Regions from separate parts of the Gilvibacter sp. CC01 genome, predicted to be linked through region 2. Evidence: riboswitches for the same ligand, from Rfam matches in the RefSeq annotation. Region 2 holds a riboswitch; the other holds the start of a gene.
The links. A riboswitch is a leader RNA that binds a small molecule or an ion and turns the genes downstream of it on or off. The one in region 2 is predicted to bind S-adenosylmethionine.

Region 1: it holds a riboswitch for S-adenosylmethionine, as region 2 does, so the genes downstream of both, AC0J2F_RS02130 (hypothetical protein) here and AC0J2F_RS09940 (O-acetylhomoserine aminocarboxypropyltransferase/cysteine synthase family protein) in region 2, are expected to answer to the same signal.

The regions. Positions count from the first base shown of each region.
Region 1 is NZ_CM146909.1:444,243-451,446, forward strand. It holds gene AC0J2F_RS02090 (LamG-like jellyroll fold domain-containing protein) at 1-699, shown strand, start outside; gene AC0J2F_RS02095 (PorP/SprF family type IX secretion system membrane protein) at 707-1,600, shown strand; gene AC0J2F_RS02100 (hypothetical protein) at 1,857-1,988, opposite strand; gene AC0J2F_RS02105 (hypothetical protein) at 2,171-2,449, opposite strand; gene AC0J2F_RS02110 (helix-turn-helix transcriptional regulator) at 2,492-2,692, opposite strand; gene AC0J2F_RS02115 (hypothetical protein) at 2,824-3,201, opposite strand; gene AC0J2F_RS02120 (hypothetical protein) at 3,358-4,203, opposite strand; gene AC0J2F_RS02125 (hypothetical protein) at 4,206-4,751, opposite strand; gene AC0J2F_RS02130 (hypothetical protein) at 5,600-6,094, opposite strand; SAM-I-IV-variant riboswitch at 6,150-6,243, opposite strand; tRNA gene AC0J2F_RS02135 (tRNA-Ser) at 6,728-6,812, opposite strand; gene AC0J2F_RS02140 (hypothetical protein) at 6,871-7,204, opposite strand, start outside.
Region 2 is NZ_CM146909.1:2,116,253-2,123,456, forward strand. It holds gene AC0J2F_RS09920 (nucleoside permease) at 1-94, shown strand, start outside; gene AC0J2F_RS09925 (Gfo/Idh/MocA family protein) at 97-1,236, shown strand; gene AC0J2F_RS09930 (sugar phosphate isomerase/epimerase family protein) at 1,241-2,293, shown strand; gene AC0J2F_RS09935 (3-keto-disaccharide hydrolase) at 2,305-3,060, shown strand; SAM riboswitch class I at 3,181-3,290, shown strand; gene AC0J2F_RS09940 (O-acetylhomoserine aminocarboxypropyltransferase/cysteine synthase family protein) at 3,413-4,714, shown strand; gene AC0J2F_RS09945 (alpha/beta fold hydrolase) at 4,791-5,792, shown strand; gene AC0J2F_RS09950 (homoserine dehydrogenase family protein) at 5,767-6,924, shown strand; gene AC0J2F_RS09955 (OsmC family protein) at 6,952-7,204, shown strand, end outside.

The sequences.
Region 1 (7,204 bases), 1.1 Mb from region 2:
TTTGTAGAAATTACAGCAGCTGATGTAGATAATGGCAGTAGTGATAATTGTAGTATAGCATCGATTACTTTTGATATCTCTCAGTTTGACTGTAGTATGTTCGGTGATAATGTTGTGACGATGACCGTTACAGATACTTCAGGCAATACTGCAACAACAACTTTTATTGTAACTGTAACCAATTGCGATGCTGACAATGATGGTATTTTTGATGTAGACGATAACTGTCCATACACACCAAACCCAGACCAAGCTGATAATGATATGGATGGCATTGGCGATGTGTGTGATGACGATGATGACGACGATGGGGTATTAGATGTTGAAGATAATTGTCCAATGACGTACAACCCAGGCCAAGAAGATCGTGATAACGATGGTTTAGGTGATGTGTGTGATTTGATTGAGATTAATGCTTCTCAAGCCTTTACACCAAATGGAGACGGCATCAACGATACTTGGATGATTTATAACATTGAAAACCATCCTAATAACATAGTTAGGGTCTACAACCGCTGGGGTAATGAAGTCTTTAGCGCCCGTAGTTATCAAAACGATTGGGATGGAAGATATGTCAAATCTAATGGTAATGTAGGTAGCGATAGTTTACTGCCAGAGGCTTCTTCGTATTACTATCAAATTGATTTAGATGGTAATGGTACAGTTGATTACGATGGATGGTTATACATAACAAAATAAGATGATAATGAAAATTAAATATATAGTAGTATTTGCATTTACAGCTCTTTTGTTTGAAGGGTTAAATGCTCAGCAAGAGGGTATGTTCTCACAATATTGGACATTACCCACAGTTTACAATCCAGCTACAGTTGGTGTTGATGGAACGTCACATGTAGCTTTAGCTACTCGTCAGCAGTGGTCAGGAATTACGGATGCTCCCACCACTTATTTCTTTGCCTACAGCAGAGCGATGGGTAAAAATGTAGGTTTAGGATTAAGTTTAATTCAAGATAAGACCTTTATTGAAAAATCCACTTTTATCAGCATAGATTTTTCTTACAAGTTGAAGTTTAATGAAGATACAAGTTTATACCTTGGACTTAAAGGTGGAGGCAATAATTATAGTGTTAACACCTCTGGGCTATTGACCTATAATGTCTTATTTGATCCGGCTTTGGAATCATTTAGTAGATTTTTACCTAATGTAGGAGTCGGGTTTTCTTTGCATCACAAAAAATGGGAGTTGAATGTGTCAGTTCCAAGAATGTTGAATACCGAGCGTTATAAAAACGATAGGGGTCGTGCCACACAAGCTACGGATCGTCCACATTTTTATTTAGGACTTACCAATAGTTTTGATTTGTCGGATCAGATTGCGCTTCAGCCAAGGGTGTTTGCACGAATTGTAGAAGGAGCACCTTCATCCTATGATTTTAACACGATGGTTATTTTCAAAGAAATTTTCAATTTAGGGGGGAGTTACAGAACCGATGAATCATATGCTATCATTGCTGAATTTAATTTGATGGAGTATGAAGGCAATAACTTAACTTTTGGATGGGGCTATGAGAGAAGTACAAGAGCAGCCTTGGCTGATATTGGAAAGACCCATGAGTTTGCACTACGTTATAATTTTTAGAGAATAATCATAACAGTAAATAGAAAACCCCGCTACCTAGTTTGCGGGGTTTTGTTTTCAAAAAGATTCTAAAATTATGTTTAAAAAATAGAGGTTTTGTTTCGAAAATAGCTCAATGGGGTGTACTTTTAAAATCCGTAAATAGCTAAATTAGAAGCTTTTACGGATTTTTATTTTTATTAATTGTACGATTTTTGTATGATTTGGTAGATTAAGCTACAGAAAATATTATAAAACCCTCATCATAGAGTAATATTTAGTTGTAGCCTTTCCTAAAAACGTAAGCTTCATTCCATTTATCTGTTTCTAGCCTCTTTGGTAGATCTTCTTGACCGTATTTAGATAAATAATATTCAACTTGAATTAATTCTTTTGAACGTTCTGCCATTTTCTAATATATTTTAAAGCCATTTTTTGAAAGTGTTTCTAGATGTCTCTTGACATTTTTTTCGTGAAAACTATTTAGTTTTTTTAGTCCCCAAGCAAAATCAGCTATATAAGTGCGTTCCTTGTTACTTAAAATTTTTGCAGTAGAATCCCATTCAAACATTTTTCTCATCATTAACTCATCTATTCTAACATTTCTTCAATTTGTTTTTCACGTTTTGTCAAATCAGGTTCCATTAAGGCTTTATAATAGTCGTCTGGGACTCTTTCATTGTTTTTAACAAACTGTCTATAAAAACTTCTTAGGGTTAATGTTTTATGTGCATTTTCATCTTTCTCAATGGACAGTTTAATGTCAAAAATGGAGTTTCCTTTCTCATCTTTTAATGACATAAAACCTTCACCAAGACCTCCTGGGCCAGCAAACAAATCTATAACAGGTATTTTAAGTGTATTGTTCAAGAAAAATCAGTTATTAAGTCAAAATTGATCAGTTAGTCCAAATTACTTTTTAGGTTTATTGGATATAATTAGATCTTCAATATCAACATCCAAAATCTTAGCAATTTGGTTCAATATCTCTAACCTTGGTTGTTGTCGATTTTGAACATAACTGTTAACGGAATTAAAACTTTTACCAAGCTTCTCAGCAAGCCATTTTTGTTTAATACCTTTTTCTTCCAAAACATCTTTGATTCGATTCATGACGCTAAAATTTGTGTAAAATAAAATCTAATACTTTTGTAATTAATACACAATATTTTGTTGTATTTATATAAATTTATTTTGATGTGTGATTTAAATGAATCTTTACCATTAGTTTAAAAATAATCTAATTAAGGGTATTGTTTAAATAATTCATCAAATATGCTCTGGTCCTTAATCAACTTTTCCACAAGATGCTCATCAGCATACATCATAACAATACCTTTTAATTCCGTATTACCTAAGTAGGTTTTCCAAAAAAAAGTCACAGTCTGATTTTCTAATCCCTCAAGTACTCTAACATCTTTCTTGGGTTTGTCCTTATATTGTCCTTTTGTGGGAAAAATACCGAACTGTGTAACCATTACTAGAGTTATGCGATGATCTTTTTCAAAAAATTCACCATCATCTACCAAATCATATTGGCTCTCATCAATATGAATTGGTTTTGGCAAGTAATTAAGATATTTCAATTTCTTCTGGCTCATCATAATTAAATCATTTTTCATGTTTAATGCTCTTAAAGGATGAGTGAAACTCCTTTTTTAAAGGGTCATCAAATTCAATGTTATCATATTCATCGCACTCCTCTTCATTAATGAACATCTCCCATATCAGTTCAAGGGGCAGTTTTTTTGGTTTTCCGAAATTGAACAACATATCTGTTATTTTGATTTAATCCTACCATCTATTTGGTCATCCTTTTCTAACATGACCGTTTCATCAGAATGCATCACCACAATTCTGTTTTGCTTGAACCTTTCCATCAAATATCTTCCAAGTTGTTCCACAATATCCTTGAACTTATCTTTGGATAATGAAAATTTTGGATGGTTGCTAAGGGAAATGGTAAGGTGTGGTTCTACTTGTCCAGACATAACGATATCACAGGCCGTTACTTTTGCAGATACGTAAATATCCCCTTTTTCGATTAGGTTGTCCTGGAATTGCTGTATATATCCAATCACCTCGGATTTGTCAATCTCTTTCTGGGTATAGCCCTCTTCCAGTCCAATGGTGATTTCGGACTTAAAATTATCGATGGGTACTTTTTTTATGTTTCCCGTGATATTGATTTCCTCATAATCTGGGTTATTGAAAAACACAAGTTCACGTCTTCTCAAATAGGCCCTTTCGTTGCTTTTTTTCGGTTTGATGGAATAGAATCCCAGTCCAAGGGTCTTGTTCGTTACCAGGGTCCTGTTAAGGATGGCAATCAAGGGCATTTTAAGCTGTACACCTTCATTTGATAACTGTCCTGGCAAAAGCTCGGGTGTTGAACCCAAAAACAAGGGTACCCTATTTTTTTCAATGGCATTGAACTCATCGACATCATCGACCAGGTCAATACATTCTGATATAAAATCAAAATCAGCTCCGAGACAGATACCATCTTTACAATAATACTTAAACCTATATTTACCGTACTCTTGATTCTCCATAAAGTCATGGATCCATTCAAGGGTAGGTTTCCTGTTGCTCAGTATTTCCTCTAAATGATGCAGTTTCATAATTAGTTTGTTTTTGTTTCCAAATAGTCTTCCAAATCCTTTTGATTCCCTTTTTTTCTGCACCAGCCACATCCATAGGTGTCGTTTTTTGTAGAGACCATTATGTAATGTTTACCCTCGGAATAGGGGCATTTAGCTAACCATTGGTATTCATTTTTACCATCTGGAATGGGTTCAAGATTCACTTTTTCAAGATAGTCAATAAAGGGTGTTTTTAGTTCTTTTGCTCTCTTAATATATTGCTCCCTTTTTTCTTTTACACTATCAATGATGGCATAAAACTCCTTTTCATACAATAACCCCTCTTTCCTGAACCTTGGTAGCCCACCAAACGCTTGTCCCTTATCAAAGTATTCTTCAAGAAGTTCAATAACATCCTTTTTGTTCAAGTAATCGTTTATTTTCAGTGATTCATCACAGTCAAAATATTCCTCATTGGTATCGTTGGTGGTATAGAGCTTTAATAGGTCACCTTCTTTTTTTAAGTAATACCTAACGGCAACATCCCACATGGTTTCTTCAGTTTCAAATATAAAGACATAATCCATGTTGGTGTCATGGTTATTTACAAATCCTATGAAAGTTTTTACCTCCTTTATTTTTTGACAAAGCTCAAAATCTTCAAGAGCAATGGCTTGCTTAAGGTAGTCTTTTAATATTTCCTGTCGACTGTTTCTAAAAGCCCATACATTGAGTCCAATATAAAGCGATAGGGGTTTTGAGCCAAAATTTGCACCTTTTCTTCAAGCGAGGCGTTGATATGTTCCCACATGGGGTGATTTTTATTATTCATTGTATTTGTTTTTATTGCTAATTGTATCGAGTAGAACTAGATGTATGCTATTATAGGGTGTCTGTATCATAAAACTCCCCTTACTTTTAATAGCATAGTGTCTGCTCTTTAGTTCTCCAATAGTGTCGTAACAGAGCACTATGTAGTCATATGCTTTTGAAAAGTCGAGAATCGTGTTCCCGTTTGTATTGTTAATGTTTATGAAGAGGTTTTTGCCATTCTCTTCATGGTTTGCTACTATGAAGGTATTGGCATTGTATTCAATTGTTTTAGTATTAGTGTCATCTATTGACTCTTGTATCTTATTTAAATTCATATGATTTTATTTAATTAATATCTATATCTTTTGTAATGGTGGTTTGGTTCTGTCGCATAAACTTCATTAAGCTTAAAAATTACAATTTCACATTCTGTTATTTTAGCTGATAAAAAATAGCTGATCATCAATGAGTTTAACTTGATATTCTTGGATACATGTAATAACAACTTGTTTTGATATTTTCTTACCTGAATATCCTTCTTCCAAACTTATTGTAACAACTGCTGAAAATGGAGCAACTGACTTTTTTATGATTTTAGTTGTCTTATTGTTTTTTTTTAAAATTAGTAAGGCCAATAATCAACACATAAATTTGGATCATCATTGTCGTTCAATTCATCAAGGTAGTGGTCTCTATTATAGGCTAGTAAATTGTGCTGTTGGTCATGTAGCCATCCTCCAGAAGGAATACTATTTTGTAGTTCATATTCACCAACATAAGTAAAGAAGTAACTTTTATCTCTTTTTAAAACAAGATAGGCAGTGAATTCTTTTTTCCAGTTTTCTTTAGCTCGATCAATTATCCATTGGGTTAACGCTTTTAGTTCTTCTTCATAGATTTCTATTAACTCTTTTCTATCTAAAGATTGAAAATCATTTGAACTAATTATTAATTCAGTACCTGGGTATTTTTTCACATCAATTTCTTCTTCTTCTTCACAGACAAAGTGAATCGGAATTTGAACATATGTATTTCCAGATTGAACAGTTGGGAATAGTTCTATGTAAGGGAATATACCATATCCTTCTTTGAACTGTGAAATAGATTTAATTTTCATACAAATAAAATTTAGTTAAACAAACATTATTTGTATCTCGAAAAAGCAATAGGAATAGTGACGTTTATTTTGACTTGTCGTCCGTATTGTTTGACCACCGTGGTGTCTACACTCGGTTGGTACCCATAAAAGGGTTCGAAATACTAAGTAAAAATAGAATTTAATTCATTAAAAAAAACTAATTGCAGATTTTTTAGTGTTTCTTTCTTATCGCTTTCGGTCAATATACCTATTTTATGATGGCACCCCCTAAAAGGAAAACGACTTTAAATTCAATAGTGGGGATGAGTTTTTGGGTAATATGGTTGGAATTTTTAGGTTTTTTATTGGAGTTTTTTTTAATAGAGAGTTATTAGTAGTTAGGGTACTTCCTTATGTGCTTTATCAATGTATAGGAAAGTATTGTTTTAATGCGCAGTAATACAAAAGAAAAATTGGCAGTAAACCTTTGTTAAATGCTATTATTAAAAACAAGTATTAAATTGACGGCAGTATTGTATTATGGTAATTGTTTAGCAAGTACTGGAATAATAAAAAACTGTATATTTAACCAATAGCTGACTGATAACTGACTAAATACGGAAATAAAAAACCGTAAAAACTTATAAATAAAGTAATTACGGTTTTCAGTAGCGGAGAAAGAGGGATTCGAACCCCCGGAGGTGTGACCCTCAACAGTTTTCAAGACTGCCGCATTCGACCACTCTGCCATTTCTCCTTTAGCGGATGCAAATATAATCACTCCTTTGTTTTATAAAAAAGAAAAGTGTTGTTTTTTATTTGGGCGCATTGAGCGGAATCCCTGGCAAATTGAACGGCAAGTTTATACCAAAGTGCCAATAAGGAACATCAAGAGTAACATTATAACTATATCCTACACTAAGTATGTCTTTAAAGACCGTTAGCATACCTCCCACTCCAAACTCAGGAGTCCCGTCTGTATTAAAGTCAGGAGTGGAAACCGCTATTCCCAAACCGAGGTCAACAAAATCATTGTACCAACGGTGTTTTCTAGACCCAATCTTGAGTAAAAGCGACGCAGAAGGCGCATATAAGAAACGACGGTCGTCGGGCAGTGCTCCATGCAATTTTTCAGCGTTCAATGGCTCG
Region 2 (7,204 bases):
TCAGATTTGGCTGTATCCTGCAGCATTTGCAGCAGTAGTATTTGTATTGTTTGCACTCCTGTTTAAAAACGAGAAAGTAGAATACCAACAATAATTATGGCTCAAAAAATAAAGTGGGGCGTACTTGGCGGTGGAGGTGATTCCCTTATCGGGGTTTTACACCGCGTGGCTGCCAGTATGTTCGATGCATATGCGCTTACCGGAGCGGTTTTTAATCCGGAACTACAAAAGAGTATAGACTTTGCTAATGAACTCGGCATACCAACAGATCGTATTTATGCAGATCTGGATGCTTTTATTGCTGGGGAGTTGGCTATACCAGAGGCCGATCGGATCCAGGTTGTCTCGGTACTAACACCCAACTTCTTACACTTTCCAATGGCTAAGCAACTCTTAGAGAACGGCTTTCATGTGATTTGCGAAAAGCCCATGACCATGAGTTACGCGGAAGCGTTGGAGCTACAAGCAGTACAACGCGCAAGTGGAAAACAATTTGCTTTAACGCATACTTACACGGGCTATCCAATGGTGCGTCAAATGAAGCAAATGATTGCTCAAGGAGCCATAGGTAAGATCCAAAAGGTAGACGTACAATACTATCAAGGTTGGATCAATCCAATCATTCATGATCCGAAGCTGAGAAAGACCACTTGGCGTTTGGATCCTGATAAATCAGGTATTTCCTGCTGTATGGGAGATATTGGTGTACACGCATACCAAATGCTTGAATTTGTCACAGGCCTTAAAGTGCAATCTATCCTTGCAGATTTGAATCATCTATACGATGACAACCAAATGGATATAGACGGCACTGTGCTCTTGCGTCTTGGCAAGAATGTCAAAGGTGTGCTTAGGGCCAGTCAGATCGCCACTGCAGAAGAAAACAACTTTACTGTTGCCGTTTATGGCGACAAAGGTTCCCTTAAATGGGAGCAAGAAAATCCAAACTATGTGTATTGGCTAGAAGATGGTCAACCTATGCGAACGCTTAAACCTGGACATGCGTATAACGATGCCCTATCTTTAGATGGGACAAAACTCCCTCCTGGACATCCGGAAGGGATCTTTGATGCCATGGGTAATATTTACAAAGGCATGGCCAAGGCCGTTCGCGGACAAGAGCATCATCCTGGCGAGTTTCCGGGTATGGAAGACGGTGTGCGTGGAATGTACTTTATTGAACAAGCCGTGGCTTCACACAGTCAAGGAAATGTTTGGATCGATTTAAACGCATAAAGCAATGAAAACAATAAAAGGACCTGCTGTTTTTCTAGCACAGTTCATGGATGATAAGCCACCGTTCAATTCATTGGATGGACTCTGCGGATGGGCACGAGATCTTGGATACAAGGGTATACAGATCCCAACTTGGGAAACCCGTTTAATAGACCTTAAATTAGCCGGAGAAAGTAAGACCTATTGCGACGAACTTAAAGGTAAGATAGCAGACTACGGCCTTGAGATCACAGAACTTTCTACGCACTTACAAGGGCAATTGGTTGCCGTGCATCCGGCCTACGATTTAATGTTCGACAATTTTGCTCCGGACGACTGCAAAAACAATCCGGCCAAGCGTACCGAATGGGCGCGCCAACAGTTGCTTTCTGCAGCTAGAGCAAGTAAGCATTTAGGTTTAAAGGCGCATGCTACTTTTAGTGGTGCTTTGATGTGGCATATGTGGCATCCGTGGCCGCAGCTTCCCACTGGATTAGTGGATATGGGCTTTAAAGAATTAGCCGCTCGTTGGCTACCACTTTTAGATGAATTCAAAGACAACGGAGTTGCCGTTTGTTATGAGATACATCCGGGAGAGGACCTGCACGACGGGGTGACCTTTGAGCGCTTTTTGGAAGCGACTGGTAAGCATGAGGCGGTGAATATTCTGTATGATCCTTCGCATTTTGTTTTACAGCAGCTCGATTACCTTACCTACATAGACCACTACCACGAGTTTATCAAGGCCTTCCACGTTAAGGATTCTGAATTCAAGCCTACGGGTAAAAAAGGAGTCTACGGCGGATACGGCGATTGGAAAGACCGTGCAGGGCGCTATCGTTCCTTGGGCGATGGGCAAATTGACTATAAAACTGTTTTTAGTAAACTCACCGAATACGGCTGTGATGTTTGGGCTGTGATGGAATGGGAGTGTGTTATAAAAAGCCCAGAACAAGGAGCGCGCGAAGGCGCCAAATTCATTGCCGATCACATTATCGAGGCTACCACAAAACGCTTTGACGATTTTGCTGGGGCTGAGATTGACAAAGAAAAACTTAAGAAAATTCTAGGATTATAATACTCAACAATATGAAGAAGTTAGTTTTATTCATGGCTGCAACAGCCATGATTGCATGCAAAAATAATCAGACTACTGCCGATGCAGAAACAGAAAATGAGGCAGAAACTGAAGTAGTAGCAGGTGATGAAACGCCAGCAGAATCTGAATGGGAAATCCTCTTTGACGGAACTAATTACGATCAATGGAAAGGATATGGTGCTGACGCAGTTTATGACAATTGGACTATTGAAGACGGTGCTATGGCATTCACTCCAGGAGAAGAAGGCGGCAAGAATATCATCACAAAAAACACCTATACCAATTTTGAACTCTCTTTGGAATGGAAGATTTCTGATGCCGGAAACAGTGGAATTTTTTGGGCTGTAGTTGAAGACCCGAAATTCAATGAAGCCTATGAGACTGGGCCAGAGATCCAAGTATTGGATAATACCGCTCACCCTGATGCTAAAATCGGAGACGGAACGCATTCAGCGGCCGCCCTTTATGATATGATCGCTCCACCAGAAGACAACACCAAACCTGTTGGGGAATGGAATTTATGTGTGCTCGAAGTCAACCATAAAACCAATCAAGGGAAGGTGACTTTCAATGGGAAGGAACTCTATACTTTCCCAGTACACGGGCCAGAATGGGATGCGATGGTAGCCGATTCCAAGTTTGCTACTTGGGAAGGATTTGGTAAATCTCAAACAGGTCATATAGGCTTACAAGACCACAGTGACAAGGTGTGGTATAGAAACATTAAAATCAGGCCATTGGATTAAATTCTCAACAACTTGAATCATATATAGAAGCCTAAAATTTTCAAAAATTTTGGGCTTTTTTTGGATTTTTCAATTTTGTGTCGCAATATTTGTGCTCATAAAGTTCAAACACTTATTGAAATGTTATCAAGAAAGGTGGAGGGATTAGACCCTGTGAAGCCTTAGCAACCCTTTGTCTCTTTGTGCAAAGAAGGTGCTAAATTCTACCGGACGCTCCGGATAGATAACTCAAGACCCAGTTCCCGATCTAGGAATGGGGTTCAATTTCTTTATAACATTTTTCTTTAAGTACGCTTTTTTAAAGCGCATTTGACTTTTGAATTAATTCAGTTTAACTCAAAAAGAAAGAAAAATGAGTACCTCAAAATTTGCGACCGCAGCCTTGCATGCCGGTCATGACACAACCAATCACGGCGGAACCAGAGCCGTGCCTATTTATCAATCTACCAGTTACGTTTTTGACAACAGTGACCATGCAGCCAACTTGTTCAACCTGAGCGAGACCGGTTACATCTACACCCGAATCAATAATCCGACCTGTGATATACTAGAACAGCGACTCGCTGCTCTAGAAGGTGGAATCGCTGCGGTGACCACTGCCTCAGGCACTGCGGCCATTGCCACCACCTTGCAAACGCTTTTACGTGCTGGTGACCACATTGTAGCATCAAACAGTCTTTACGGAGGGACTTTCAACTTGCTGAACGTTACCTTACCGCGCTTGGGGATCACCACAACCTTTGTAGACCCTGCTGAGCTCGATAGTTTCACCGCTGCGGTTCAAGATAATACCCGAGCGATCTTTATTGAATCCCTAGGGAATCCGAAGCTGGATGTATTGGATATTAAAAATATTGCAGATCAAGCCAGAGCTGCTAAAGTTCCATTGATCGTTGACAATACAGTGGCTACACCCTACTTGTTAAACCCTATTGCTCACGGTGCTAATATTGTGATTCATTCTTTGACCAAATACATCAACGGCAACGGAACCGCTTTAGGTGGCGTTGTGGTAGATGCCGGTACCTTTGATTGGACCAACGGCAAGTTTCCAGAGTTTACAGAACCCTCTCCCGGATATCACGGTTTGGTTTATGCAGAAGTGCTCAAGGAGGCTTCCTTTATTGCTAAACTGCGCATTGAAGGGCTTCGCGATTTCGGTGCTGCTTTGAGTCCCTTCAACGCTTTCCAGATCTTGCAAGGATTAGAGACCTTGGAGATCAGAATCAAGAAGCATTCGTCTAATGCTTTGGCGCTTGCCAAATGGCTTCAAAGTCAAGAAGAAGTGGCTTGGGTGAACTATCCTGGTTTGCAAGAGAGCGATTATTATCCACTGGCTCAAAAGTACCTGCCGGAAGGTCAAAGCGGAATAGTGACCTTTGGGTTAAAGGGCGGATATGAAGCTGCTAAAAAGGCCGTAGACGCAACCCAAATATTCTCTTTATTAGCCAATATTGGAGATACCAAGTCTTTGATCATCCATCCGGCTAGTACAACGCATCAACAACTTTCTGAAGCAGAGCAGCAATCCACAGGGGTAACCCAAGATCTGATCCGCCTCTCAGTAGGCTTGGAAAATGTGGACGATCTGATAGGCGACCTGCAGCAGGCATTTGCTAAGGTATATGGCCCACAGCCTGTTGCTACAAACTAATTGTGTTTGGATTATTAGTGTTTAATGTTAGCTAAGCTCCGGCGGTAAAAAGCTGTCGGAGCTTTACTAAAGCGTTATGAAAGATTTACAGAAAGTTTCTATAAAACGGCATGCTGCGGCAGTGGATGCGCCTTTTGATTTTGTCAGTTATCAACTTTTTGGCCCGGCGCTGCACACAGCACCTGTTGTACTTGTGTTACACGCTTTGAGTGGAAACTCTTCGGTCTGTGGTCCTCAAGGATGGTGGAATGGACTCATAGGAGACGATCAATCCATAGATACTAAAAAGTTTACCGTTCTAGCCATCAATTCACCCGGAAACGGATATGACGGACAACTGTTGGACAATCCTTATGCCTTCCGTTTAAAGAATGTTGCTTCTTGGGTATTAGCTGCGCTGGATGAGATAGGTCTTAAGGATCTCTATGCAGTAATTGGCGGCTCCTTAGGAGGGTGTTTGGCTTGGCAGCTCGTTGCCTTGCGCCCCGACTTGTGCAAGCATCTCATTCCTGTTGCGGCTCATTGGAAAGCCAGCCCATGGGTAGTAGCACAAGGTATGGTCCAAGATAAGATCCTTTCCAATTCAAAGGAACCTTTGTTCGATGCCCGAGTGCACGCCATGACCTTTTATCGAAACCCAAATGCGTTTATCGTGAAATTTGGCAGTGATGACAGCCTACAAGCTGCCGCTTCCGTTTATGATTGGCTGCATTTCCACGGGTGTTCTTTAAAGGATCGCTTTACACTAAAAGCCTACAAGTTTATGAATTGGTTGTTGACCACCCACGATTGTACGAACAATGAGCGCGGCATAGAAATGGTCTTGCGCGCTTTTAAGGGTGAGTTGCATTTAATAGGAATTCAAGATGACCTGCTCTACAGCGAAACAGATATTAAGCAAACCGCTTCACTTGCAAGAGCTTTGGGAGTACAAGTGCATCACCACCGTTTGATCTCCGAGCAAGGGCACGACGCTTTTCTGATCGAACAAGAACAACTCGGCAGTTTTATTGCATCGGTCTTTGCCGGGACCACCTTAAAAAACGATAGTTATGAGCTTAGTAAAAGCCCCCGATAATATTTTAATTCCTACTTCCAAGATCGATCTGGATAAGATCAGAAACAAGCAGATTCATCTGTTTATCATTGGTCATGGACAAGTAGGCGGATTACTGATAGACCAATTGATCGCCGAGCGAGAAAAGCTTAAAAGACGACGCAGAATTGACCTCGCAGTGGTAGCCGTGGCCAATTCAAGTACTGTACTATTCGATAAAGATGGCCTCGATAAAGACTGGCGCAGTCGCAAGCAGGAGCAAGGTGAGTCCTATACAATTCCGCAGCTGATAGAAAGAGCGCATCGACATGGATTATACAATACCGTAATGGTAGACAATACGGCAAGCCCTAGCTTCGTGTTGAATTATTTGCCTTTTATAGAAGCTGGATTCTCTTTGGTGTCCAGTAATAAAGTGGCCAATACACTCGGTATGGAGTTCTATGATAATTTGCGAGAAAGGCTGGCCAAAAGGCAACAGGATTATTTGTACGAGACCAATGTTGGTGCCGGTTTGCCACTAATAGATACCATTAAATTACTACATCTTTCTGGTGAGAACATTACCCAGATCCGAGGTGTTTTCTCGGGTTCCTTGAGTTATATTTTTAATCGTTTCAGCGCAGAACAAATTGCATTCCACAAGGTTTTGGAGTCTGCTATAGCTAAAGGCTATACCGAACCAGATCCGCGAGAGGATCTTTGTGGCAACGATGTGGCGCGTAAACTTTTAATTTTAGCCAGAGAGCTCGCCTTGCATTGTGAGTTCAATGAGGTGGCTGTAGAAAACCTGATCCCAGAACCCTTGAGAGGACTCTCTACAACTGCCTTTTTAGATGATCTTCCTGCTTTGGATACTCACTTTGACAGCATTCGCGCTTGCTGTGATAAAGATGAGGTTTTGCGCTATGTTGCCACCTTAGACGGAGACCTTGCTGACGATTTTGGCGCACAAATGTTTGTCCGGTTAGAGGCGGTGCCTAAGAACAGTATGCTCGGTCAATTACAAGGAAGTGATTCTATCTTTGAGATCTACACAGAGAGTTATGGGTCTAATCCGATAGTGATTCAAGGAGCAGGGGCGGGGCCACAGGTAACGGCACGGGGAGTCTTTGGTGATATTTTGCGCATTAGCGAAAGAGTTTCTGCTTAACTTTGTGGTTTTACAACTACTATGAAAATGCAAGTACGCCTTCAGCGCAAAAACGACGAATATCTATTTCACGGTACAGGTAAGACCGGAGTGGCAATTCCTATTGACAACACCTCAGAAGCGAACGCCACAGGCGCAAGTCCTATGGAATTATTACTAATGGGCATTGGAGCCTGTAGCGCTATTGATGTGGTTGCCATACTTAAGAAACAACGACAGCGCATTGAGGATTATTCCATGGAAGTGAATGGAACCCGTCACGAAGTTGAAGGTGCTAAGC